4 regions of the Bacillus sp. Marseille-P3661 genome follow, and region 1 is predicted to be linked to each of the others. Evidence: riboswitches for the same ligand, from Rfam matches in the RefSeq annotation. Region 1 holds a riboswitch; each other region holds the start of a gene.
What was found. A riboswitch is a leader RNA that binds a small molecule or an ion and turns the genes downstream of it on or off. The one in region 1 is predicted to bind S-adenosylmethionine.

Region 2: linked by a shared signal. The riboswitch ahead of C1724_RS01485 (methionine ABC transporter ATP-binding protein) and the one ahead of metK (methionine adenosyltransferase) in region 1 are both predicted to bind S-adenosylmethionine.
Region 3: linked by a shared signal. The riboswitch ahead of C1724_RS23275 (LLM class flavin-dependent oxidoreductase) and the one ahead of metK (methionine adenosyltransferase) in region 1 are both predicted to bind S-adenosylmethionine.
Region 4: linked by a shared signal. The riboswitch ahead of C1724_RS12840 (PLP-dependent aspartate aminotransferase family protein) and the one ahead of metK (methionine adenosyltransferase) in region 1 are both predicted to bind S-adenosylmethionine.

The regions. Positions count from the first base shown of each region.
Region 1 covers NZ_LT965953.1:620,590-626,566, forward strand. Annotated here, with positions in the region: gene pckA (phosphoenolpyruvate carboxykinase (ATP)) at 1-714, opposite strand, end outside; SAM riboswitch class I at 1,072-1,236, shown strand; gene metK (methionine adenosyltransferase) at 1,504-2,700, shown strand; gene C1724_RS02805 (cold-shock protein) at 2,946-3,152, shown strand; gene C1724_RS02810 (cold-shock protein) at 3,377-3,577, shown strand; gene C1724_RS02815 (DEAD/DEAH box helicase) at 4,098-5,537, shown strand; gene C1724_RS02820 (gamma carbonic anhydrase) at 5,729-5,977, opposite strand, start outside.
Region 2 covers NZ_LT965953.1:324,026-330,002, reverse strand. Annotated here, with positions in the region: gene C1724_RS01500 (carboxymuconolactone decarboxylase family protein) at 1,014-1,382, opposite strand; gene C1724_RS01495 (MetQ/NlpA family ABC transporter substrate-binding protein) at 1,540-2,412, opposite strand; gene C1724_RS01490 (methionine ABC transporter permease) at 2,440-3,108, opposite strand; gene C1724_RS01485 (methionine ABC transporter ATP-binding protein) at 3,101-4,126, opposite strand; SAM riboswitch class I at 4,278-4,385, opposite strand; gene C1724_RS01480 (O-acetylhomoserine aminocarboxypropyltransferase/cysteine synthase family protein) at 4,519-5,832, opposite strand.
Region 3 covers NZ_LT965958.1:127,264-133,240, reverse strand. Annotated here, with positions in the region: gene C1724_RS23290 (MetQ/NlpA family ABC transporter substrate-binding protein) at 269-1,099, opposite strand; gene C1724_RS23285 (methionine ABC transporter permease) at 1,120-1,785, opposite strand; gene C1724_RS23280 (methionine ABC transporter ATP-binding protein) at 1,772-2,782, opposite strand; gene C1724_RS23275 (LLM class flavin-dependent oxidoreductase) at 2,834-4,225, opposite strand; SAM riboswitch class I at 4,365-4,469, opposite strand; SAM riboswitch class I at 4,626-4,739, shown strand; gene C1724_RS23270 (acyl-CoA dehydrogenase family protein) at 4,906-5,977, shown strand, end outside.
Region 4 covers NZ_LT965954.1:378,542-384,518, forward strand. Annotated here, with positions in the region: gene C1724_RS12835 (aliphatic sulfonate ABC transporter substrate-binding protein) at 1-416, opposite strand, end outside; gene C1724_RS12840 (PLP-dependent aspartate aminotransferase family protein) at 443-2,242, opposite strand; SAM riboswitch class I at 2,392-2,503, opposite strand; gene C1724_RS12845 (carboxymuconolactone decarboxylase family protein) at 2,590-3,246, opposite strand; SAM riboswitch class I at 3,329-3,436, opposite strand; gene C1724_RS12850 (M20 peptidase aminoacylase family protein) at 3,500-4,648, opposite strand; gene C1724_RS12855 (hemerythrin domain-containing protein) at 4,964-5,506, opposite strand.

The sequences.
Region 1 (5,977 bases):
ACCGGTTCCAGATAACCCGAAAAATAAAGCAACATCACCCTCTTGGCCAACGTTAGCAGAACAATGCATTGGTAAAACATGTTTTTCTGGTAATAAATAATTCATTACTGAAAAAATTGATTTTTTCATCTCGCCTGCATATTCTGTACCACCAATTAGGACAACTTTGCGTTCAAATGAAATAATAATGAATGTTTCTGACGCTGTACCATCAACAGCAGGATCAGCTTTGAAGTTTGGCGCAGAAATAACTGTAAATTCAGCTTCATGTGTTTTAAGTTCTTCTTCTGTAGGGCGGATAAATAGCTGGTGTGCAAACAGATTATGCCAAGCAGATTCATTGATTACTTGCATTGGTAAACGGTATTTTGGATCTGCACCTGCGAAACCCTTGAAACAGAATATTTCGCCTTGAACATGTAAATAGTGCAACACTTTTTGATATAATGCATCGAAAACCTCAGGTGAGATTGGTTGGTTAACGGAACCCCAATCAATGCTGTCTTTTGAAGATGCTTCTTCAACAATAAATTTATCTTTTGGTGAGCGGCCAGTGTATTTTCCAGTAGTTGCACAAATGGCTCCAGTTGACGTTAAGACGCCTTCTCCGCGGGCTAAAGTTTTTTCAACTAATACTGGAACTGAAGGATTATGATGTACATTTGCCCCGCTAAGTACATCCTTTAATTCGATGCGATTGCTAACTGAATTCATAAACAAAACCATCCTTTTTTAATTTTAGCTTATTCTTATTCTTTATGTTGATTAGTATAACATATTCAAATTAATAGTCTATACTATTTGTGATTTCTTTCACTGATTTGTTAATTTTTTTAATTTTCGGTTTAAATATAGCTTATGTCATTTGAACTCGTAAAGTGAATATGGTTGCTTATATAATAAGGAAAAAATTAATCAAAACTATTCAATCTTATATATAAAGGAGATAACGATTTGTCCAAATAGCATAACCTATAAGGCCAGTATAAGTATTTCTAATTTTTTCTATTTTTGGTGGATATTAATTGACAAGCTGTATACCCTGCGATATTATAGGGCGGAACGGATACTCTCTTATCCCGAGTTGGTGGAGGGGGACAGGCCCTAGGAAACCCGGCAACCGAGACTATTAATGGTAATTTAATTTTTACTCATAAGTAAAAATTAATTGAACAACCTAATAATAGTTATAAGGTGCTAACCTGTGGCAAGGCAATTCGCCTTGAACGATAAGAGTGAAAGGCTAAGACATTTCAAACCTTTCCTCAAAAATGGAAAGGTTTTTATTATACTATCTGAATTAATATGTTATTCCGGATGATAGTATAAGGAAAACTAAAGCTATGCTAAAGGACTTACAGAGCAAGTTTTTCTAATGTTAATCACTAATCACTAAATCAAATAGCAAAAGCCATAATCAAGTTTGTTATAACCACCTCTTAAAAAAGGGAATGAGTACCGTTAACTTGATAATCGATTTTTAATAGGAGGTACATTAAAAAAATGACAAAAAATCGTCGTTTATTTACTTCGGAATCAGTTACAGAAGGACATCCAGATAAGATTTGTGACCAAATATCAGATTCCATTCTTGATGCAATTTTGGCTAATGATCCTAATGCACGTGTAGCTGCCGAAACATCTGTTACTACGGGGTTAGTTTTGGTAGCTGGAGAAATTACGACTACTACATATGTGGATATTCCCAAAATTGTTCGCGATACTGTGAAAAATATAGGCTATACTCGTGCAAAGTATGGATTTGACTATGAAACATGTGCAGTATTAACATCAATTGATGAACAATCACCAGATATAGCCATGGGTGTAGACAAAGCATTAGAAGCACGTGAAGGACAAATGACTGAAGAGGAACTTGATGCAATTGGTGCAGGAGACCAAGGCTTAATGTTTGGGTTTGCTTGTAATGAAACACCTGAATTGATGCCACTTCCTATTTCATTAGCACATAAATTAGCACGTCGTTTAACAGAGGTTCGTAAAAAAGATATTCTTCCTTATTTACGCCCTGATGGTAAAACACAAGTGACTGTAGAATATGATGAAAATGACAAACCAAAACGCATTGATACAATTGTTATTTCTACTCAACATCATCCGGAAATTACTTTAGAACAAATTAAACGTAACTTAATAGAACATGTGATTAAGCCGGTTGTTCCAAGCGAGCTTATTGACGAAAACACAAAGTATTTCATTAACCCAACTGGCCGCTTTGTAATTGGTGGTCCTCAAGGGGATGCTGGTTTAACAGGTCGAAAGATTATTGTAGATACTTACGGTGGATATGCACGTCATGGTGGGGGTGCTTTCTCAGGTAAAGACCCTACAAAGGTTGACCGATCTGCTGCTTATGCAGCTCGGTATGTTGCAAAAAATATTGTTGCGGCAGGACTTGCTGAGAAATGTGAAGTGCAACTTGCTTATGCGATCGGTGTAGCACATCCTGTTTCAATTTCGATTGATACATTTGGAACTGGTAAAGTTTCTGAAGAAAAATTAGTTGAAGTTGTTCGTAATAACTTTGATCTACGTCCAGCTGGAATTATTAAAATGTTAGACCTACGTCGCCCAATTTATAAGAAAACTGCTGCATATGGTCATTTTGGTCGTACTGACATTGATGTGCCATGGGAAGCTACAGATAAGGCTGAAGCTCTAAAAAGTGAAGCTTTATAATATTTTTTTAAGAGGATAAAAAAGCGTTAGTGGCGCTACTTTTTATCCTTTTTCATATTTTTTTAGAGATATTTTTAGCTTCTTGGTATAAATGCCAATTTTAGGTTATAATGTAATAAAGGGACCAATATTTATATCTACTTATTATAAACTACATCACGATGTGTTGTTGTTTTTATAATAAGTTTATTTTTTTACTATAGGTAGGTTCATTATTGAGCCTAATCAATGGAAGGTGTGTTGAAATGGCATTCGGTAGAAGAAACGTTGAAGAGGTTGTCACAGAGGAAACAAAAGTATGGGAATGTACATCCAATGAGTGTAATTGTTGGGTTAGGGATAACTTTAAAAGTAGTGAACAGCCCGTGTGTCCTATTTGTGAAAGTGAAATGAGCGAGACGACCAAAATGTTACAAGTTGTTGAAAACCATAGTAAACATAATTTCAAATAAAAGTAAAAAGAATTGACTTTATTAAAGATATACGATAGTATTTAAAGTACGCTATTAAGTTCGTTTATTAATAATTTGGATATACCTCGTAAGTCGTAACTACAGAAGTGTGGGCGATTTTTATGTTGTCCTCTTCTAGTTACGACTTTTTTGATGCTTGTAACGGAAAATTATGTAAATAAACACTTATGGTGATAATTATAATATAATGGAGGAATTTTCCCATGGTAGCAGGTAAAGTTAAATGGTTTAATGCAGAAAAAGGCTTTGGATTTATCGAAGTTGAAGGTGGAGATGATGTATTCGTACATTTCTCAGCTATTCAAAGCGAAGGCTTTAAGTCTTTAGATGAAGGCCAAAACGTTACTTTTGAAATCGTTGATGGAAATCGCGGACCACAAGCTGCAAACGTTCAAAAGGCATAATTGACTGTAGATAAAGGGTGATACTTTTCTCTAAAAGTATCACTTTTTATTTGTAAGAGAAAATGTATTGTAAGATAATGGCTTATATTTTAATCTAATTTGGGCTAGAGCTTTTTAACTTCGGCTTTCATACATTACCTTCTTGAAAAATCTTCTTAGTTTATTCAACTTTTTTCTTCTAATTTAACAAATCATTCCAATTGTTTAAAATTATTTACTAAAAAATCTTTGGAGAGAGGAGTCGCTAGAAGTAAGTACTTGTTTTTGGTTTTTTAAAATCCTGATTCATAGTGGCGCGGCCGAGGAGCCGTAAAGATGGGAGAGAGGTAGGGCTTCCGTTGTTTTAGGTTTCAACCAAATAATTTCTTAATTTTTAATGAACATTAGGAAAAAATAATAAGAGGTAATGCTAATGGTCTTTGAATTAACATACATTCGAAAAGGCTATGTTCTGCTGAGGACAAGAAATAAAAGTAAATTATATGTAAATAATATGTAAAAAAATAAGGGGGAACTTTTTATGAGTAATTTTAATGATTTTAATATCAGTAAAGAAGTTTTACAAGCTTTATCAAATATGGGATTTGAAGAGCCGAGTCCGATTCAAGCTGAGGCAATTCCTATCGCGATAACTGGTAGAGATATGCTAGGTCAAGCCCAAACTGGTACAGGGAAGACAACAGCATTCGGTGTTCCGATTATTGAACATGTTGATTTAAGTATAAATACAATTCAAGGTCTTGTTCTAGCTCCGACGCGTGAATTAGCGGTACAGGTGGCTGAAGAATTGAATAGAATTGGCCAAGTAAAGGGTGTACGTACGTTGCCTATTTATGGTGGACAAGATATTAATCGCCAAATAAAAGCTCTAAAGAACAAACCGCACATTATTGCAGCGACACCAGGAAGATTGCTTGATCACATTAAGAGGAAAACGATTCGATTAAATCAAATAAAAATGGTTGTTTTAGATGAAGCGGATGAAATGCTTAATATGGGATTTATCGAAGATATCGAGATGATTTTAAGTGAAATTTCAAGCGATCATCAAACGATGTTATTTTCAGCAACTATGCCTAAACGAATTCAAACACTATCTGAAAAATTTATGGATAACCCTGCGCTAGTTAAAATTAAGGCGAAGGAATTAACTGTCAAAAATATTGAACAACATTATATTGAGGTTCAGGAAAAGAAAAAGTTCGATGTACTATGTAATCTTTTGGATATCCAAGATCCTGAGCTTGCGATCGTCTTTGGTCGTACTAAGAAACGTGTAGACGAACTTGTGGAAGGGCTTATTAAACGCGGATATTCGGCAGAGGGCATTCACGGTGATATTCCTCAAGCAAAAAGAGATCAGGTTATTCGCCGTTTTAAAGAACAAACGATAGAAGTAATGGTAGCTACCGATGTGGCGGCTCGAGGTCTTGATATTAGCGGTGTTTCTCATGTATATAACTTTGACATTCCTCAGGATCCTGAAAGTTATGTACACAGAATCGGCAGAACTGGGCGTGCGGGGAAAAAGGGATTGGCTGTAAGCTTTGTAACGCCAAGAGAAACAAGTCAATTAAAAACTATTGAAAATGTTACAAAAACTAAAATCACAAGAAAGCCTATTCCATCTTACGACGATGTTGTTGCGGGGAATCAACAAGCAGCAATTGACCGATTGATGGAGGTAATCGAAAAAGGTGATCACCTCCAACAAAAGCAAGTAGCTGAAAATTTATTGGATGAAGTGGATTCTGTTACTATTGTTGCTGCAGCACTTAGACTTTTAACAAAACAACCTGATGCAACACCAATCGTATTATCTGAAGTTACACCGATACGTGTTAAAAGAGAAAGCTTTAACAATAAACGTAGTAATAGAGATAATCGTGGTGGAAATAGGAATAATACTCGTAGTGGCAGTAGAGAACGAGATAGCCGTAGAAGAAATCGTGCTCGCTAATGGATGGTGAGTTAGGCATTTTTTATAGTGAGGTAAAAAGGCAAACTAAATAAATGTTTAAAATACACATGAGCTTTTTGAAGTCTCATGTGTATTTTTTTGTTTTGATTTGATTAATGTTGTAACCCGGAACGTGTAAGGTAGTAGTGACTTTCTTTGACAGCCTCGAACTCGGCACAGGTTTGTCCCTCTTACCTACCTTGTAAGCCTTTGTAAAATTGACCTTTTTCTACATATTCGCGGCGAATTCGTGCCATGTCTTTTTTATCTTCCTCAGTTAATTCTCGGACAACTTTGGCGGGCCTGCCAAATGCTAGTGTATTAGGTGGGATTTTTTTACCTTGTGGAACTAAACTACCGGCCCCAATAAACGCTCCTTCGCCAATTTCCGCTCCATCTAGGACAGTTGAACCCATCCCAATTAGAGCTTCCTTTCTAAT
Region 2 (5,977 bases), 300 kb from region 1:
TAAATAAGAGCTTAATTATGTTTTTGGGAATCTCGTCGTGGATTTCAATTGTGTGATTAATGTTGGAATTTTTTTGACATTTGACTTATGAAGAGGGTTCCGCCACTTTTTGCTGCTCGGTTTCCTCTTCATTCGCCTTATGAAGGGGTTTCTACCGCTTTTTTCTACTCTGTTTCCTCTTCATCCGCCTTATGAAGGGGTTTCTACCGCTTTTTTCCGCTCTATTTCCTCTTCATTCGCCTTATGAAGGGGGTTCCTCCGCTTTTTTCTGCTCTGTTTCCTCTTCATTCGCCTTATGAAGGGGTTCCTCCACTTTTTTCTACTCTGTTTCCTCTTCATTCACCTTATGAAGGGGGTTCCGCTGCTTTTTTCTACTCTGTTTCCTCTTCATTCGCCTTATGAAGAGGGTTTCGCCACCTTTTGCTGCTCGGTTTCCTCTTCATTCGCCTTATGAAGGGGTTTCCGACGCTTTTTTCTGCTCGGTTTCCTCTTCATTCGCCTTATGAAGGGGGGTCTACCGCTTTTTGCTGCTCTGTTTCCTCTTCATATGCCTTATGAAGGGGGGTCTACCGCTTTTTGCTGCTCTGTTTCCTCTTCATATGCCTTATGAAGGGGGTTCCGCCGCTTTTTGCTGCTCTGTTTCCTCTTCATTCGCTTTATGAAGGGGGTTCCGCCACTTTTTTCTGCTCGGTTTCCTCTTCATTCGCCTTATGAAGGGGGTTAGGCCACTTTTTGCTGCTCTGTTTCCTCTTCATTCGCTTTATGAAGGGGGTTCTACCGCTTTTTTCTGCTCCGCTTCCTCTTCATTCGCCTTATGAAGAGGGTTCCGACGCCTTTTTCTGCTCGGTTTCCTCTTCATTCGTCTCATGAAAGGGGTTTTTCCATAACCCAGACAGATTTTCTTTCTCTTGAAAATGAAAAACGGTCCACCTACTAAAGGTGGACCACATTCCTACTATATCTCCTATCAAGAGAAAGGAGTCATGATAAATCCCTCTTGACAAAAGAACTCACTATTGCTGAATCTCTGTTAACTCGTCCATCGTATCCTGTACAAGTGTTACAATTTGGCTCATAGCGGCTCCACCGCCAAACGCTAAAGATACTCCTACAGTTTCTAAGATCTCTTCCTCTGTACATCCTTGATCTAAGCATCCTTTTAGATGATAAATAATGCAATATTCATCTTGGGAAAATACGCTAATTCCCAAAGCTATCATTTGCTTTTCTTTTTCTGAAACAACTCCACCTTTAAAGCAAGCTTCTGTTAAAGCATTAAAGTGCTCTGCAATGTTAGGCATCTTTTGAGTAAAAGTACCTAAGCCAGCCTTGAAATCATGGAGAGTCGCTTCCGTATAATTTGCAAATTCCTGATGTTGCATATCCATTCTGCTCACACCTTTCTTTCAGCATTACAGAGTTATTTTCCACAATCGTTTTAAAAAAGAAACCGTGAAGTTGTTTCCATATAGACAATCATTTTTAAAAGTAAAAGAAGTGACTAGCCGACGCTAATCACTTCTTTAAAATAACGATTTATTATTTTGCAGGAATTACAGCACCTTTATATGTTTCTGTTATGAAGTTTGCAATCTCTTCTGATTGTAAAACTTCAACTAAAGCTTTTATTTCTTCACGGTTTTCGTCACCGCTACGCACAGCAATTAGGTTAACATATGGATTGTTTTCTGGTGATTCAACTGCAATTGGATCGTTTGCAGGATCTAAGCCAGCATCCAACGCATAATTCGCATTAATTAATACTGCATCGCCTTCGTCGTTATTATAAACTTGTGGTAAAAGACCTGCTTCTACATCAGCAACAAATTCTAAGTTCTTTGGATTTTCAGCAATATCATCAACAGTCGCAGTTGTTTTGTCAACATCAGCAGCTAATGTGATTAATCCTTTTTCTTCAAGCATTGATAAAATACGTCCATGGTCCGCCACAGAGTTACTCATAATAATTTTTGCGCCATCAGGTAGTTCTTCAAGTGATTTATATTTCTTTGAATACACACCGATTGGTTCGATATGAATTCCACCAGCATTAGCAAAGTCATAACCAAATTCAGCTTTTTGTGCCTCTAAATAAGGTACGTGTTGGAAATAGTTTGCATCTAATTCACCATCGTTTAATGCTTGGTTCGGTAAAATATAATCTTGGAAAGGAACGATTTCAAGCTCAATACCTTTCTCTTCTAAAAGCGGTAATGCTTGTTCTAAAATTTCTGCATGTGGTACATTAGATGCACCAACGACTAATTTTTTAGCTTCTGTTGTTTCTTCTTGATCAGCACCTGCATTTTCTTGTGTTTCCTCTGCTGGTGCTTCAGCATCATTGCCACCACCACATGCTGCAAGCGCAAATATTACAAATAATGTACTTAAAAGAAGTAATAATTTTTTCAACTGACTAACCTCCAACTATTGTTTAAATTATCTTTTATCTATTTTAGAAGTGACTGCGTCACCAATAAACTGAAGAATAAATACTATAACTAAAATTAAAATTGTTGCCACCATCGTTACATCATTATTATTTCGTTGAAATCCTTCTAAATAAGCCAGATTCCCTAATCCACCTGCGCCAACTACACCAGCCATCGCAGTATAACCAACTAAAGCAATTGCAGTTACCGTTATGCCTGATACAAGCGCTGGCATTGACTCTGGCAGCAGCACTTTAAAAATGATCGTACTCGTTTTGGCTCCCATTGCCTTAGCAGCTTCAAGAACACCTTTATCAATTTCACGCAGTCCAATTTCTACCATTCTTGCGTAAAACGGTGCAGCACCGATAATTAATGCTGGTAACGCAGCTTTAGCTCCAAGCATTGTACCTACTAAAAATTTAGTAAAAGGAATTAGCAATATAATAAGAATAATAAACGGAATTGAACGGAATATATTGACATATGCTGCAATAATCCCATTTAATAATTTGTTTTCCCAAATGTTACCCTTTGATGTTAAGAACAATAGTAATCCAAGTAAAATACCAAATATAAATGTTAGAAGTACCGATATTCCTGCCATATAAAGTGTTTCGACAGTTGCCTCCCACATATTATCCCATTTCACATTAGGTAGTGTGGTTTCAAGCATGTTCAATCACCTCCACTTCAACTTGGTGCTCGCGGATGAATGAAATTGCTTTTTCAACCTCATCATTATTACCTTCAAGATGGACAAACAACGTACCATAAGCACCATTTTGTGTTTGTGAAATCTTCCCTTGAAGTATATTAACATTAATATTGAAATTACGAATTAAAGACGTAATTAATGGTTGTTCTGTTTCTTCACCAACAAATGTAAGTTGGACAACTTTACCATTCGGGTAATTTTCCAATAAATGCTCAATAGTCTCTTTTGTTTCCTCTGGCTCTGTTACTTGTTGAACGAAACGTTTTGTGATGGATTGCTGTGGTTTTCGGAATACCTCTAAAACATCACCTTGTTCAACGATTCGACCATTCTCCATTACAGCTACACGATGACAAATTTTGCGGATGACATGCATTTCATGTGTAATTAATACTATCGTCAGCCCAAGTTTCTCGTTAATATCAACAAGCAGGTCTAAAATAGAGTCAGTTGTTTGCGGATCAAGAGCTGATGTTGCTTCATCACATAGCAGTACTTTCGGGCGATTTGCCAATGCACGCGCAATCCCAACTCTTTGCTTTTGTCCGCCACTTAGCTGTGAAGGATAGGCATTCTCCCGGCCTTCTAAGCCTACTAGCTTAATGAGCTCGTCCACTCTTTTTAGACGTTCCGCTTTCCCAACACCGGCAATTTCAAGAGGAAACGCGATATTATCCCGAACGGTTCTTGACCATAATAAATTAAAGTGCTGGAAAATCATCCCGATTTCTTGGCGAGCTTTTCTTAGGTCACTTCCACCAATTTTTGTTAAGTCTCGCCCAGCAACTTCAATGGACCCGGCTGTCGGTTGTTCTAAACGATTTAAAAGTCGTATTAACGTACTTTTACCTGCACCACTATAGCCGATAATTCCAAAGATTTCGCCTTGGCTGATTTGTAAATCTACATTGTCAACGGCATTGACAAGACCACTGGCTGATTTAAATATTTTTTGTATCCCTTTTAGTGTTATCATGTTGCGACCCACCTTCTCTCATACCTATTATTGCATTAATGGAACTAGGTTAAACGCAATTTTTATCACCTAAATGAAACTTAGTATTTTTATTCTAAAAAAATTAAAGCCTTTCTGCAGACAAGCAGAAAGGCTTCATGTTGTAACCTTTCTCTCATCTTCCAAAGTAAATTACTTTGTGTGAATTGGCACCATTTCAAGTTTCCTTGACGGTTGCCGGGTTTCATCGGGCACTTCCCTCCACCTCTCTTGATAAGAGTTTTACTATATTCTATTAAACTTTTATTTAGGTTGATTGTTTTATAAGCACGATTGAAATTTTAGCATTTCTATATTTGGGTGTCAACAACAATTGCTATATCGGAATAACTGTTTAAATATTTATAATACTTTTACTTTGCCGCCGCTTGTGATCGTAATCCTGTTGCTTTTTCTAATCCTTGTTCAAGATCTTCTATAAGATCTTCGACATTCTCAATACCAACTGAAAGTCGAATTAAATCTTCTCTTACTCCAGCGCTCTTTAAGCCTTCCTCATCTAGCTGCGAATGTGTTGTACTTGCTGGATGAATAATTAAGCTTTTTGAATCTCCGACGTTTGCTACATGTGACCAAAGCTCAACAGAATTAATCAGCTTTTGCCCAGCTACTCTTCCACCTTTTATACCAAAAATAAGAACAGAACCGGCACCTTTAGGGAAGTATTTCTTAGCTAAATCCTTGGAAGGATGACTGTCACTTTCCGGATGTAGAACCCACTCAACACCTGGATGCTTTTCTAAATAGTCTACAACTTGACGTGTATTGGAAATATGCTCTTTCATACGTACATGTAATGTTTCAAGTCCTAGAGCTAATTGGAAAGCATTAAATGGACTTAACGCAGGTCCCATGTCACGTAACAATTGCACGCGCGCTTTAATAATATATGCAATAGCTCCTAAAGCTTCAGCGTAAACCAATCCATGGTAACTTGGATCAGGAGTTGTAAAACCTGGGAACTTCGGTGAATTCCAATCAAACTTTCCACCATCAACGATTACTCCACCTAATGTTGTTCCATTACCACAAATCCATTTTGTTGCCGAGTGTACGACGATGTCAGCACCAAACTCAATCGGACGGCAAAGGTAAGGTGTTGCAAACGTATTATCTACAATTAAAGGAATACCTGCTTCATGAGCAATGTTCGCTACCGCTTCGATATCTAAAATTTGTAAGCTAGGATTTCCGATTGTTTCTGCAAACACTGCTTTCGTTTTTTCAGTGATTGCTGCACGGAAATTTTCCGGATCTGTCGGATCAACTAAATGCACTTTAATACCTTGTTTCGGCAGCGTTTGTGTGAATAAATTATATGTTCCCCCATAAAGAGTCGATGCGGCGACAATTTCATCACCAGCTTCGGCAATATTCTGAATAGCCATCGTAATAGCTGCAGAACCACTTGATACAGAAAGAGCACCCACACCACCTTCTAGAAGAGCAATTCTCTCTTCAAACACTGTGTTTGTTGGATTATGTATTCTTGTATAGATATAACCTGATTCGGAAAGATTAAATAAATTGGCCGCATGTTCTGTGTCTTTAAACAAATATGCATTTGTAGGATATATAGCCGTACCTTGAGAACGTGTTCCTTCATCTAATTGCAATCCACCATGAATACCTAATGTTTCAATTCGATAATTTTTTTGTTCACTCATTTTACCCAGCTCCCTTTTTACATAATGTTTAGTTGATCATCAAAATAGACGTGACATCTATTAAGATGACGATGTCTATCCTAGACTAGACTTTTTTGTAACAAAATTCTGTTAGCATTAAAAAAATCCCACTTCGATAAGAAGA
Region 3 (5,977 bases), on a different contig from region 1:
CCATTGTTTCTCTATAGAGGACAACCTGCAAATAATTTAATCAGTTCGGTGATTTTAATTTTACGAATATTAAACTGTAAATCCTTCTGATACACTACCTCTAAAACTTACAAAAAACAGGGCAAGTAACGAGCGCTTTTCGTATAAATATCAAAATATATCGTGACATAAAAAAATAGAACACCTCCATTGCGGGATGTTCTATTTTTCTCTAATCGACAAGCACACAGGCACTTGTCGATTTGGCCCTTTTGACTTAAATATTAAATTATTTCGTCATCCAATCTGGTTTATGAAAGCCTTGGAATTCTTCTTCAATTACCTTTTTAAATTCATCTGATTCTACTGCTTCTTTAATGTCTTTAACAAATTGTTCATCTTTGTTCTTTGTTAACACAACAACACGATTAATGATATTATCAGGTAACTTATCTCGTACTAGGGCTTTCGTTAAATCTAAACCTGCTGCTATTGCAAAGTTACCGTTAATGGCTGCTAAATCAACAGATTCAAGTGTTCTTGGCAATTGCGCTGCCTCAACTGGTTGAAACTTAAGCTCTTTCGGATTGCTAGTAATATCTTTTTCAGATGCTTTTAGCGGATCTATATCACTATTAAACTCAATTAAGCCATTATCCCTTAAAACTGTAAGACCACGAGCCAAATTGGTAGGATCGTTAGCTATAGCCACTGTACTGCCATTTTCAATCTCATCAAGTGTTTTATATTTATTAGAATAAACACCTATTGGCGCAGTAGGTACTGTGATTACACTTGTTAATTCCATATTATTTTCTTTTGCGAAGGCATTCATATAAACCTCATGCTGAAAAAGGTTTGCATCCAATGAACCATTATCAAGCGCCTTGTTAGGCTGAACATAATCGTTAAATTCTTTTATTGTTACAGTATATCCTTTTTTCTCAAGATATGGTTTCACACCAAGTTCTAGCATATCGCTATATGGAATCGTTCCACCCAGTACTAATTCTTTCTTTTCAGCTGCTGATTCACCCGTTGATGGTGCGCTGGATGATCCGCATGCTGCCAATGTACCCGCTAATAAAATTGAGATTAATAAATAAATAACTTTTTTCAAATGTATCACTCCTATTTTTTTTATCGTTTATTAACTTTCTTCGCAATAAAGTCGCCAAAATATTGAATAAATTGAACAAGGACAATTAATAGAATAACAGTTGTGAACATGACCGTATCATCATAACGATAGTACCCGTAACGTATTGCTAAATCACCGATACCGCCCCCGCCAATTGTTCCTGCCATCGCAGAGTATCCTATTAAACTAATCGCAGTAATCGTTAAACCTGTAATAAAGCCCGGTTTCGCTTCTGGTAATATAATGTGGCGTATAATCATCCAAGGTGATGCGCCAACTGCCACAGCTGCTTCAATAACCCCTTTATCTATTTCCCTAGCAGATGACTCTACAATTCTCGCATAAAAAGGAATTGCCGCGACCGATAAAGAAACAGATGCAGCCAATGGTCCAATTGTCGTTCCTAATAAAAACTGTGTAAAAGGTAATAAAAATACTAGCAAAATAATAAACGGAACAGAACGTATTAAGTTAATGAGAATTCCTACAAAGGTTTTGATCCATTTATTTTCTAAAAACAAACCGCGATCTGTTACAAATAGAATAATACCTAATGGCATGCCCACTAGAATGGCTACCAACAATGCAATCCCAACCATTAAAAGCGTTTCAAAAAACGCAACATTTAATTCAGGTAATAGTTCGATCAAGCTACTCATATGCAACCACCTCCACTTTACTTACGCGGCTGCGAAGATAATTGATTGCATTTTCTAGAGCCTGCGATTCACCATTCAGATCCATAATAAATATACCTAATGGCACATCCTGAATATATTCCACCTTTCCATGAAGAATATTACCTTGAACAGGATATGTCTGGAGCATATCTGAAACCACCGCTTCAGCTGCCATATCTCCCCAAAACTGTAGCCTTATCAATGTTCCTCTAACGTTTTCTAGCAACTTATCAGGTAAGTCAAAGTTTAGAATCGTTTGAATGAATTTTCGCGTTAGTGGGTTCGTCGGATCTGAAAAGATGTCATAAGTTGCACCTTGCTCTACGACCTTCCCGTTTTCCATAACAGCACAGCGATGACAGATCTCTTTTACAACCTCCATTTCATGAGTAATGATCACAATGGTTAACCCTAATTCTTTATTTATTTTTTTTAATAACGATAAAATGGATTTTGTTGTGCTAGGATCTAAGGCAGATGTTGCCTCATCACAAAGCAGCACCTTTGGATTATTAGCTAATGCCCGAGCTATACTTACCCTTTGTTTCTGTCCGCCACTTAATTGGGCCGGATATTGATGAATTCGATCCTTAAGACCCACTAGTTCAAGCAACTCATTCACTCTTTCTTCAATGATACCTTTGTCAACTCCCGCCGCTTTCAGCGCAAACGCAACATTTTCAAAAACGGTTTTGGATGATACTAAATAAAAGCCTTGAAAAATCATGCCTATAGATTGCCTTGCTTTTCGAAGATTCTTACTTGAAAGGTTTAGCAAGTCAACCCCATCAATAATCACTTCACCCGAAGTTGGTCGTTCAAGAATGTTCATACAGCGCAGCAACGTACTTTTACCAGCACCGCTATAGCCTACAATACCGAATATCTCACCTTTTTGTATGGTAAGGGAAACATTATCAACCCCTACAATACGTCCTGTTTTACTTTTGAATTCTTTTGTAATATTTTTCAATTCAATCACAAGATGTTTCCCCACTTCCTGTTCACATTTCTATTTAGCTCTTAAAAGTACTTACTTTTTCTCAGCATATTCCCGTCTATAACTTGCGCCAGGATGATCATCAGGTAAAACACTCTTACCTTGCGGAAACAATTTTTCACGAAATGTTCCTTTGGCATAATCCTTTTTGTATAAGCCTCGTTCCTGTAAAATTGGAATTACTAAATCAACAAAAGCTTCCAAATCACCAGGCGTGACTAAATGATTTAAATTAAACCCATCCACACCAGATACCTCAAATTGGTGTTGGATCGCATCTGCTACTTCTGTTGGATTACCAACAATATAACTACTGCGATCTATCGATTCAAAGCGGTTCAGTACTTCACCAACTGTTAATTTTTTTGGCGCATCCTTTGTTAAAGTGGCTGCTTTATAATGCCCACCTTCAGTTGACTTTTTATATTCAAATGGCTCATTTGGATCAAGGCTTTCAAATTCAGCTACATCGTATCCGCTTGCACCATACTGAGCCTTAGCCGCATCGGCGCTCCAAACTTTGTTATATTCTTCAAATTTCCGTTCCGCTTCTTCAGTCGTTTCTGCTACAACCACGTTTAAAAATGAAATAATTTTTATATGTTCTGGGTTGCGTCCATGTTTTTCGGCACGTTTTCTAATGTCAGCTGTATACTCCCGAATTCTTTCAGGTGTTGGTCCACCCACAAAGATGCATTCTGCATGTTTAGAAGCAAATTCTAGGCCGCTATTAGACGTGCCTGCTTGAAACAAGACTGGTGTGCGCTGTAAGGAAGGTTCACTTAAATGCGGTCCTTCCACATTGAAATACGTCCCTTCATGATTAATTTCATGGACTTTACTCGGGTCGACAAGCGTGTGATGTTCCACATCTTCCACTACTGCATCATCTTCCCAGCTTTGCTCCCACAGCTTATAAGAAACTTCCAAGTATTCATCTGCAATTTGATAGCGCTCATCATGTTTGATCATATCTTCTAACCCGAAATTTTTGGCTGCATTTGGTAAATATGAAGTAACAATATTCCATGCAACTCTTCCTTTAGTCAAATGATCTAACGTTGAAAAACGTCTTGCATTTCCAAATGGTGGTTCATAGGTCGTACTAACAGTAACAGCAAATGACAGATTTTCAGTGACAGCAGCCATTGCCGAAACAAGCATGGCAGGATCATTTAAAGGAACTTGCAGCCCGTCTCGAATCGATGGAGCCTTGCTGGCCTGATAAACATCATAGATTCCGAGTACATCTGCGAAAAACACTGAATCAAATTTCCCCCGCTCCAATAGCTTTGCCAAGTCAATCCAATAATCTAAATCTTTGTAGCGCCGATGACGCTTATTTTCTGGATGTTTCCATAATCCATGTGAATTGTGCATCGCACTGTTCATTTCAAACGCATTTAAGATGATTTGTTTAGTCATTTCTTTTCCTCCCAGGAAAAATATTTATTAAATAACAAGAATTCTATCAGGCACTGCTATTTGGTACTTTTTTGCATTAAAAAAACCTCTTCTTAAAAGAAAAGAAGAGGTTTGACTACTATGCACTCGCATATATCTCCTCTTATCTTTCAAGCAAAAATTGCCTGCTGGAATTGGCACAGTACTTAAATAGTCTGTTGCCGAGGCTTCAAAGGGCCAGTCCCTCCACCTCTCTGGATAAGAAAACTTGTTATTGAATTTAATCCAAAATATACATGGAATTGAAATGTCTGTCAACAAAAAATTAAAAAAATATTTTAATAATTTAAATTTATCAATCAGCGTTGACAATTTTTAGAAAGTCATTTATAGTTTGACTAACAAATTCATACGTAACAATGTCTTATCAAGAGTCAGGGGAGGAATCTGGTCCAACGATCCTGCGGCAACCGCTTAATCAATTGATTAAGAAAGGTGCTCATTCCAGCAGACATCAATGTCTGAAAGATGAGAGAGTGTAAAATGGAGCAAAAGTCCACTTTCGTCATCGGAAGTGGACTTTTTTTTACAAGTTTATGAGTTTTCTCAAAAACAACTAAACCTCCCCTATAAAATACACTATTCGCATTTGTTTTATATGCTTTATAAGATATTGTTCAATAATAATTGGAGGAAAACAAATGACTATAACCTATCAACAATTAACAACCTCAAAGCAACAACAACTTTTATTGGAACAAGCAGAAGTCCTAGCTGCCGCCTTTAAAGAAAGAGCGGCGAAAATAGATGCCAAAGGAACATTCCCGTATGAAAATTTTGAGGATATTAAACGAAATAATTTCCTGGCACTTACGGTTCCTCAAGAATACGGCGGTTCTGGTATCAATTTATATGATTATTTATTAATTCAAGAAAAACTTGCTACCGGCGATGCACCTACAGCCCTATCATTGGGCTGGCAACTAGGCGTTATACTTGAAGCAGCCGAAAGTCGAAACTGGAAAGAAGAAAGCTTTGCTAAATTATGTGATCTAATTGTGAATGAAAAAGCATTAATTAATTTAGCACAATCGGAACAAGCAACAGGTAGCCCCTCCAGAGGTGGAATTCCGACAACAACTGCAACAAAAGAAAACAATGGTTGGCGTGTAAATGGCAGAAAATCCTTTACATCAATGGCTGTGGCACTTGACTATTCAATCGTAACTGTAGACATTAACTCTACAGGAAAAAAAGGATTTATCCTTATTGATCACCAATTGGACGGTGTGTCAATTGAAGAAACATGGGACAGCATAGCAATGAGAGGTACAAAGAGTGATGATTTAATTTTAGATAATGTCCTAGTAAAGGACGATGCCTTACTTGTCGTAGAAGATATAAAAAAACCTTCACCAAAAGGTTGGTATCTACAAATTCCGGCTGTATATTTAGGAGTTGCACTTTCTGCACGAGACTATGCGGTTACATTTGCAACGAACTATCGTCCAACTACATTACCTGGCCCAATTAGCGAAGTTCCAGAAGTTCGAAGAAAAATTGGCGAAATCGAACTAGAATTATTTAAAGCACGAGAAGTACTGTATTCAGTTGCTAGGAAATGGGTGGACTATCCTGATCAAAGACATCTACTAGGTTCAGAGCTTGCCGCTGCAAAACATATCGTAACCAACAGTGCGAATGTTGTAGTAGATCTAGCCATGCGAATTGTAGGTGCTAGAAGTCTTTCAGCACAAAACCCGTTGCAGCGGC
Region 4 (5,977 bases), on a different contig from region 1:
TCAATTGCTCCAATACTAGAATCCTCAGTTGTTACTAGTGCTGTCCATTCTGGTTTTGAATAAATATAAACCGATTGGATTGGAGCATTTTTAGCTTTCGCCATTAATGCTGCCGCACCTGCTGTGGAGCCAAAATCAACACTATTACTATTTAAAAATTCAAGAGCTTTGTTGCTACCTTGACTCAATACAAATTCAACTTCAATGTCATCTTCCGCAAATGCTTCCTCCGCCCAGCCAAACTCTTTAAGTACTAAGCTAGTTGGGGAGTAATAAGCGTAATCTAGCACAATCTTCTTCGGCTTTTCTACGCCATCGCCTTTGTTTTCAGAGGTGCTAGGGGCTGCATCACTTGAGCAGCCCACCACACCTACTAGTAACAAGGCACTTAAAACGAATCCTATTAATTTTTTCATTTAAGCATCCCTTGCTTTCTTATTTTTTATAGTTCGCAAGCAAACGTTACGATCGTACCGCGTAAACGTTGTGTTTCTTTATACGTACAACGATTGTGTACTACTTCTAAACCAGCTTCTTTTGCAACTTCAACGGCCTTAGGTGAGATAACACCTTCTTGTAACCAAAATACTCGAGCATTTACTTCTGCCGCTTCCTTCGCAACTTCAATTGCAGCTTCAGGACTACGGAATACTTGAACAACATCAATTGGACCCGGTATTGATTTTAAATCTGGGTATGCTTGTTCACCAAGAACTTCAGTTTCTCTCGGATTTACAGGAATGATTTTATAGCCCAAGCGTTGCATTTTTCTTGCTAATCGATAACTTGGACGAGCCGGATTGCCACTTAAACCTACTACTGCTAAATTCTTAGGGCGTTGAACAAGCTTTCCATCAATTTCTTCTTGTAAAAATGGTGATTGTAATGCCCAACGAATCACACCTTCATCATTGACTGCAACTTCACCTTTCACATTACCTTTAGTTGAAATGCCTGTCGCTTCAAAGAATGCTCGATCTAAGTCATTTACTAAGTCTCTTACCGACTCAATACCAACTGATAAACGAATTAGCTCTTCTGTTACACCCGTTTTCTTCATATCTTCAGCAGATAATTGTTGATGAGTTGTTGAGGCTGGGTGGATGATTAACGACTTTGCATCACCAACATTCGCTACATGTGACCATAACGCGATATTATCAATAACTTGTTTACCTGTGTCGCGGCCGCCTTTAATACCAAAGTTTACAATTGAACCAGCACCGTCCGGTAAATATTTCTTCGCTAATTCATGAGCAGGATGCTCCTCAAGCCCTGGATATGAAACCCACTCAACCGCTGGATGGTTTTTCAGGAAGTTCGCAACTTCAAGTGCATTACTAACATGTTTTTCCATACGAAGATGAAGTGTTTCAAGACCTTGTAATAATTGGAATGCATTATGTGGACTTAGACATGAACCAAAGTCACGTAGTAGTTGAACTCTTAATTTTGTAATATAAGCTAATGTACCAAATTCGTTTGCATAGACAATTCCGTTATAACTTGGGTCTGGTTGAGTAAAACCAGGGAATTTATCGCTATTCCAATTAAATCGTCCACCATCAACTACAACACCACCAATTGATGTTCCGTGACCGCCCATCCACTTCGTTGCGGAGTGAACAACAATGTCTGCACCCCATTGAATTGGTTTACAAAGGTATGGTGTTGCAAATGTGCTGTCGACAATCAATGGAACTCCCGCTTCATGCGCAATATCAGCAACTGCTTCAACGTCAAGAACATGTAAGCTAGGGTTTCCAATAATTTCCCCATAAACTGCTTTTGTCTTATCTGTAATAGCCTTTCGGAAATTTTCTGGGTCAGTTGGATCTACAAAGTTAACCTTAATTCCGTATTTAGGTAGTGTAATAGCAAATAGATTATAGGTACCACCATATAGATTAGTTGCTGCAACAATCTCGTCACCCGCATGAGCAATATTCATAATTGCTAAAGCAATGGCAGCCATCCCAGATGAAGTAGCAACAGCAGCTACACCGTCTTCAAGAAGTGCAACCCTTTTTTCAAATACATCAACAGTCGGATTTCCAATTCTTGAATAGATGTTACCAGCTTCATCAAGTGAAAATAGTCCTTGTGCATGGTCTGTATTATGGAACACATATGAAGTAGTTTGATAGATTGGTACCGCACGTGAACCAGTAGTTGGATCTGGTGACTGTCCACCATGCAGTAATACAGTCTCTAAGTCATACGTATTAAATTCTTTTGTCATTGTGATTCCTCCTAAGCAAATATATAAACTCTATTTAACGATTCAAAAGATTAGTGAAATTCACTATACAACTAGCAATAAAACTCGATAAAAATAATTGTATTAAAATAACATAAAAACCCCCACTTCATAAGAAGAGGGGGGACCTCCTCTTATCTTTCAGACATTAAAGTCTGCAGGATTTAGCACCTTACAAACTAGGATTGTTTGATGGTTGCCGGACTTCATAGGGCCTGTTCCCTCCGTCACTCTTGATAAGAGTTTTCTTTATCCAATTAAATTGTTAGCATTTTAAATCATAAAAGGAGTATATACTATAAATTGCCTTTAAGTCAACTAATTTCCTATTATTTATCAAATGCATTTAAAGCATTAACACTATGCGCTATTGCTGATCCTGCCTTCAATGCTGTCGCTACAAAAATTGCTTCTGCCACTTCTTCTTTGTCAGCTCCGGCATCTTTAACACCCTTTGTATGAAGCTCAATGCAATACGGACAACCAGTTACATGGGCAACAGCAACGGCTATTAGTTCTTTTTCCTTTTTATTTAATAATCCTGGTTTTAATGCCTCTTGATCAAATTTTACAAAAGCTTGGAAAGCACTTGGATTAAGCTTTGATAATTCACCTAAACGGTTAAAATAAGAAGATTTATATAATTCGTTATCTCCTTGACCATCATATGTATTTAGTGCGTTGACACTATGTGCTAATGCAGCACCTGCTTTTAATGCTGTTGCTACAAAGATAGCCTCCGCAACTTCTTCCTTTGTAGCTTCTTGCTTTTTAACATTTTTAACATGAACCTCGATGCAATACGGGCAGCCTGTTACATGGGCAACGGCAACGGCTATTAATTCTTTTAGTTTACCAGATAATTTACCTGGAGCTAATGCTTTTTGGTCAAAATTCAAGAACGCTTTAAATGCGTCTGCACTTAAATCTCCCAGCTCACCTATTCTTGAGAAATAAGATCCTTTATACAAAATATCGTTACTCACTATAGTTCCCCCTTGGAAATTTTGTAATTTAACTAAAAAAACTCTTTTTCCGACAAGGAAAAAGAGTTTAATAACGTTCTTAACCTTATCTTTCAGGTACTAAATGCACCTGCAGGATTTAGCACCTTTCAACGAATTGATGGTTGCCGGATTTCATTGGGCCTGTTCCCTCCGTCACTCTTGATAAGCTTATTTAATTAAGTACTACTATAGAGTATGTTATTTAGTAAGTCAATTGTTTTTTTAGATTTTTTTATTTGTTATTAATTTTAAGATTATTCTGGTGAGCAAATGTATAGATAACAGCTTTGGCTAATATTTCAATTCCAGATAGTATTGCCTCAACATTAAATGTCATGTTTGGATGATGCAGACCTGGTTTCAGATCACAACCAAGTCCAAGCATGGTTGCTTTGAGTTGTGGACGTTTCAATGTATAAAAATGAAAGTCCTCTCCACCTGGAGTAATAATAGGTGGCACTAGGTTTTCTTCACCTAAAACCTCACAAATTGACTGTTGCATAATCTTCATCGCCTCTGGATCAACGATTGGAGCAAAAAATTCTCCTTTTGTAACTAGCTTTATCTCTACATTATAAAGATTGCTGAGCGATTCAACGATATGATCCACTCGATTTCTTAGCTCATACATGATCTCGTTTGTTTGAGCTCTTAAATCAATTTTAAATTGAGCATACCCTGGAATAATATTTTGACTTTCTCCTCCTGCGGAAAACTGCGTCATTTTTACCGAATGTGGGACCATAGGGTTTAAGTGAATATTATTTAGCTCTTGTACTAACGCTGCACCAATTTCAATTGCATTTTGACCTAAATGCGGTCGTGCAGCATGTGAATCCTCTCCAATTATTTCACCATACATAAATTGGCCTGCACCATGTAAAATTGCAGGAGATGCTTGACCATCAATTACCTCTTCTGCCGGTCTAAGGTGGACACCATATAAGAAATCGATATCATCAATTAAATTTTTTTCAATGAATGTTAGCGCACCGACTGACTTTTCCTCGGCGGGTTGAAAAAGATATTTGATTCTACCAGTTGGACTAAATTTTAATTCCTTAAGCAGGAGCATCGTTCCTAAAGCAATGGTCATATGTGCATCATGGCCACATGAATGGTTTGCACAAAAAACCCCATTAACTTGTTGCCATAGCGCATCAATATCCGCTCTAACTCCTACACAGAAAGGGCCTTCTCCAATTTCACCGACTACCCCAGGGAAATCATCGAATGTTTTAACATCTATATTATTTTTCATTAATATTGAAGTCACATATTTTGTTGTTTCAAATTCTTTTAAGCTCACTTCAGGATGTGTGTGAAGATGCTCAAAAATCTCCATTATTTGTGGCTTAAGATGCATCAAAGTTTCTTTCATGGTGATAAACCTTCCTTTATTAAACAAATTAACAGTTTTTATTTAAATGTAAAATTTAAATAGCTTTAACCTATAATGAATTTATTGTACATGAATACACTTCAGATACAAGGAAAAAATACAACTTTCTAGTTAGAAATACTTGGGATAGCTCTCGCTTTAAAATTCACATACGGATCGATATAAAAAAAGGACCTTAATTATGCGTTAAGCATCTTTGATATTATTCTATTAAAAAAACACATTAGATGGTTAATCATTCATCTAATGTGTTTTATAAATTTAACATTTAAATAGTCCAAAGGTAAGCAAGTATTATATTACAGAATCAAATTTCTTTGCTAATTCCTCTTTTTCCTCATCACTTAGAAAAGTTTCAGCCATTGGAAATAATACATTTTCTTCTTTCATAAAATGATTAATTAAAATATGGTACGATTCTATCGCATACTGAGTTAATACACTTGCTAATTCAGTGTTAATAGGAAAATTGCTGCTTTCATATTTTTCAATAAACATTGGAAGATTCTTTTTTGCTTGCTCATGCTCGTACTCCATCACAACTAATGGACCTGAAGTACGCCCAATATATTTCTCCATAGCTGTAAACAAGTAATCTTCTTCTCTCTGTGAATGCGGATCAAGCTCCTCAATAAACGTGACCAGTTCTGCATGTAATTCCTTTAAACGTTCATCAGTATTTTCATCATTTGAATTTTTTATTTCAACAGCTAACTTATGATAACTTGCCATTTGATCTCTTAACGGACCATGTTCTTTTAATAACCTTTGGATTGCAGGAGAATATTTTATTGCCATGTTTTGTTGTGACATCTTACTTGCACATTCAAAAGACATGTTGTTCCCTCCATTTATTTTTACTTTAGTAAGAATTAATTGATATTATAAACAAAAAAGCTCATCCATAAGGTGATATAAATCACACAGATAGGTATGACTAAACAATCTTCTAATGTTTGTACTGTTTTTATCAATCCTAGTAGTACTACATTACAAACAAAGACTCCCGCACTAAGTCAGGAGCCTTTGTTTGTAGTTTAATTATGTGATGATGAATTTATATCTGTTACACAGAAAAATATAAACATAAAACCAATGATAATGAATGAAATATTTAATACGACTGACCATTCTTCCACTTTAATTACCCCCCGTACCAATTTAACAAATAAAAACATTCCCAATTAGATTTTAACATCTAGAAAATTAATAAGGGCAAAATAGATTTGACAATTTATTGACAATGTTTTCATTATCTACCTAGCTTTAATAGGCAAATAATTGTTTATTCTGACTAGATGATAGATG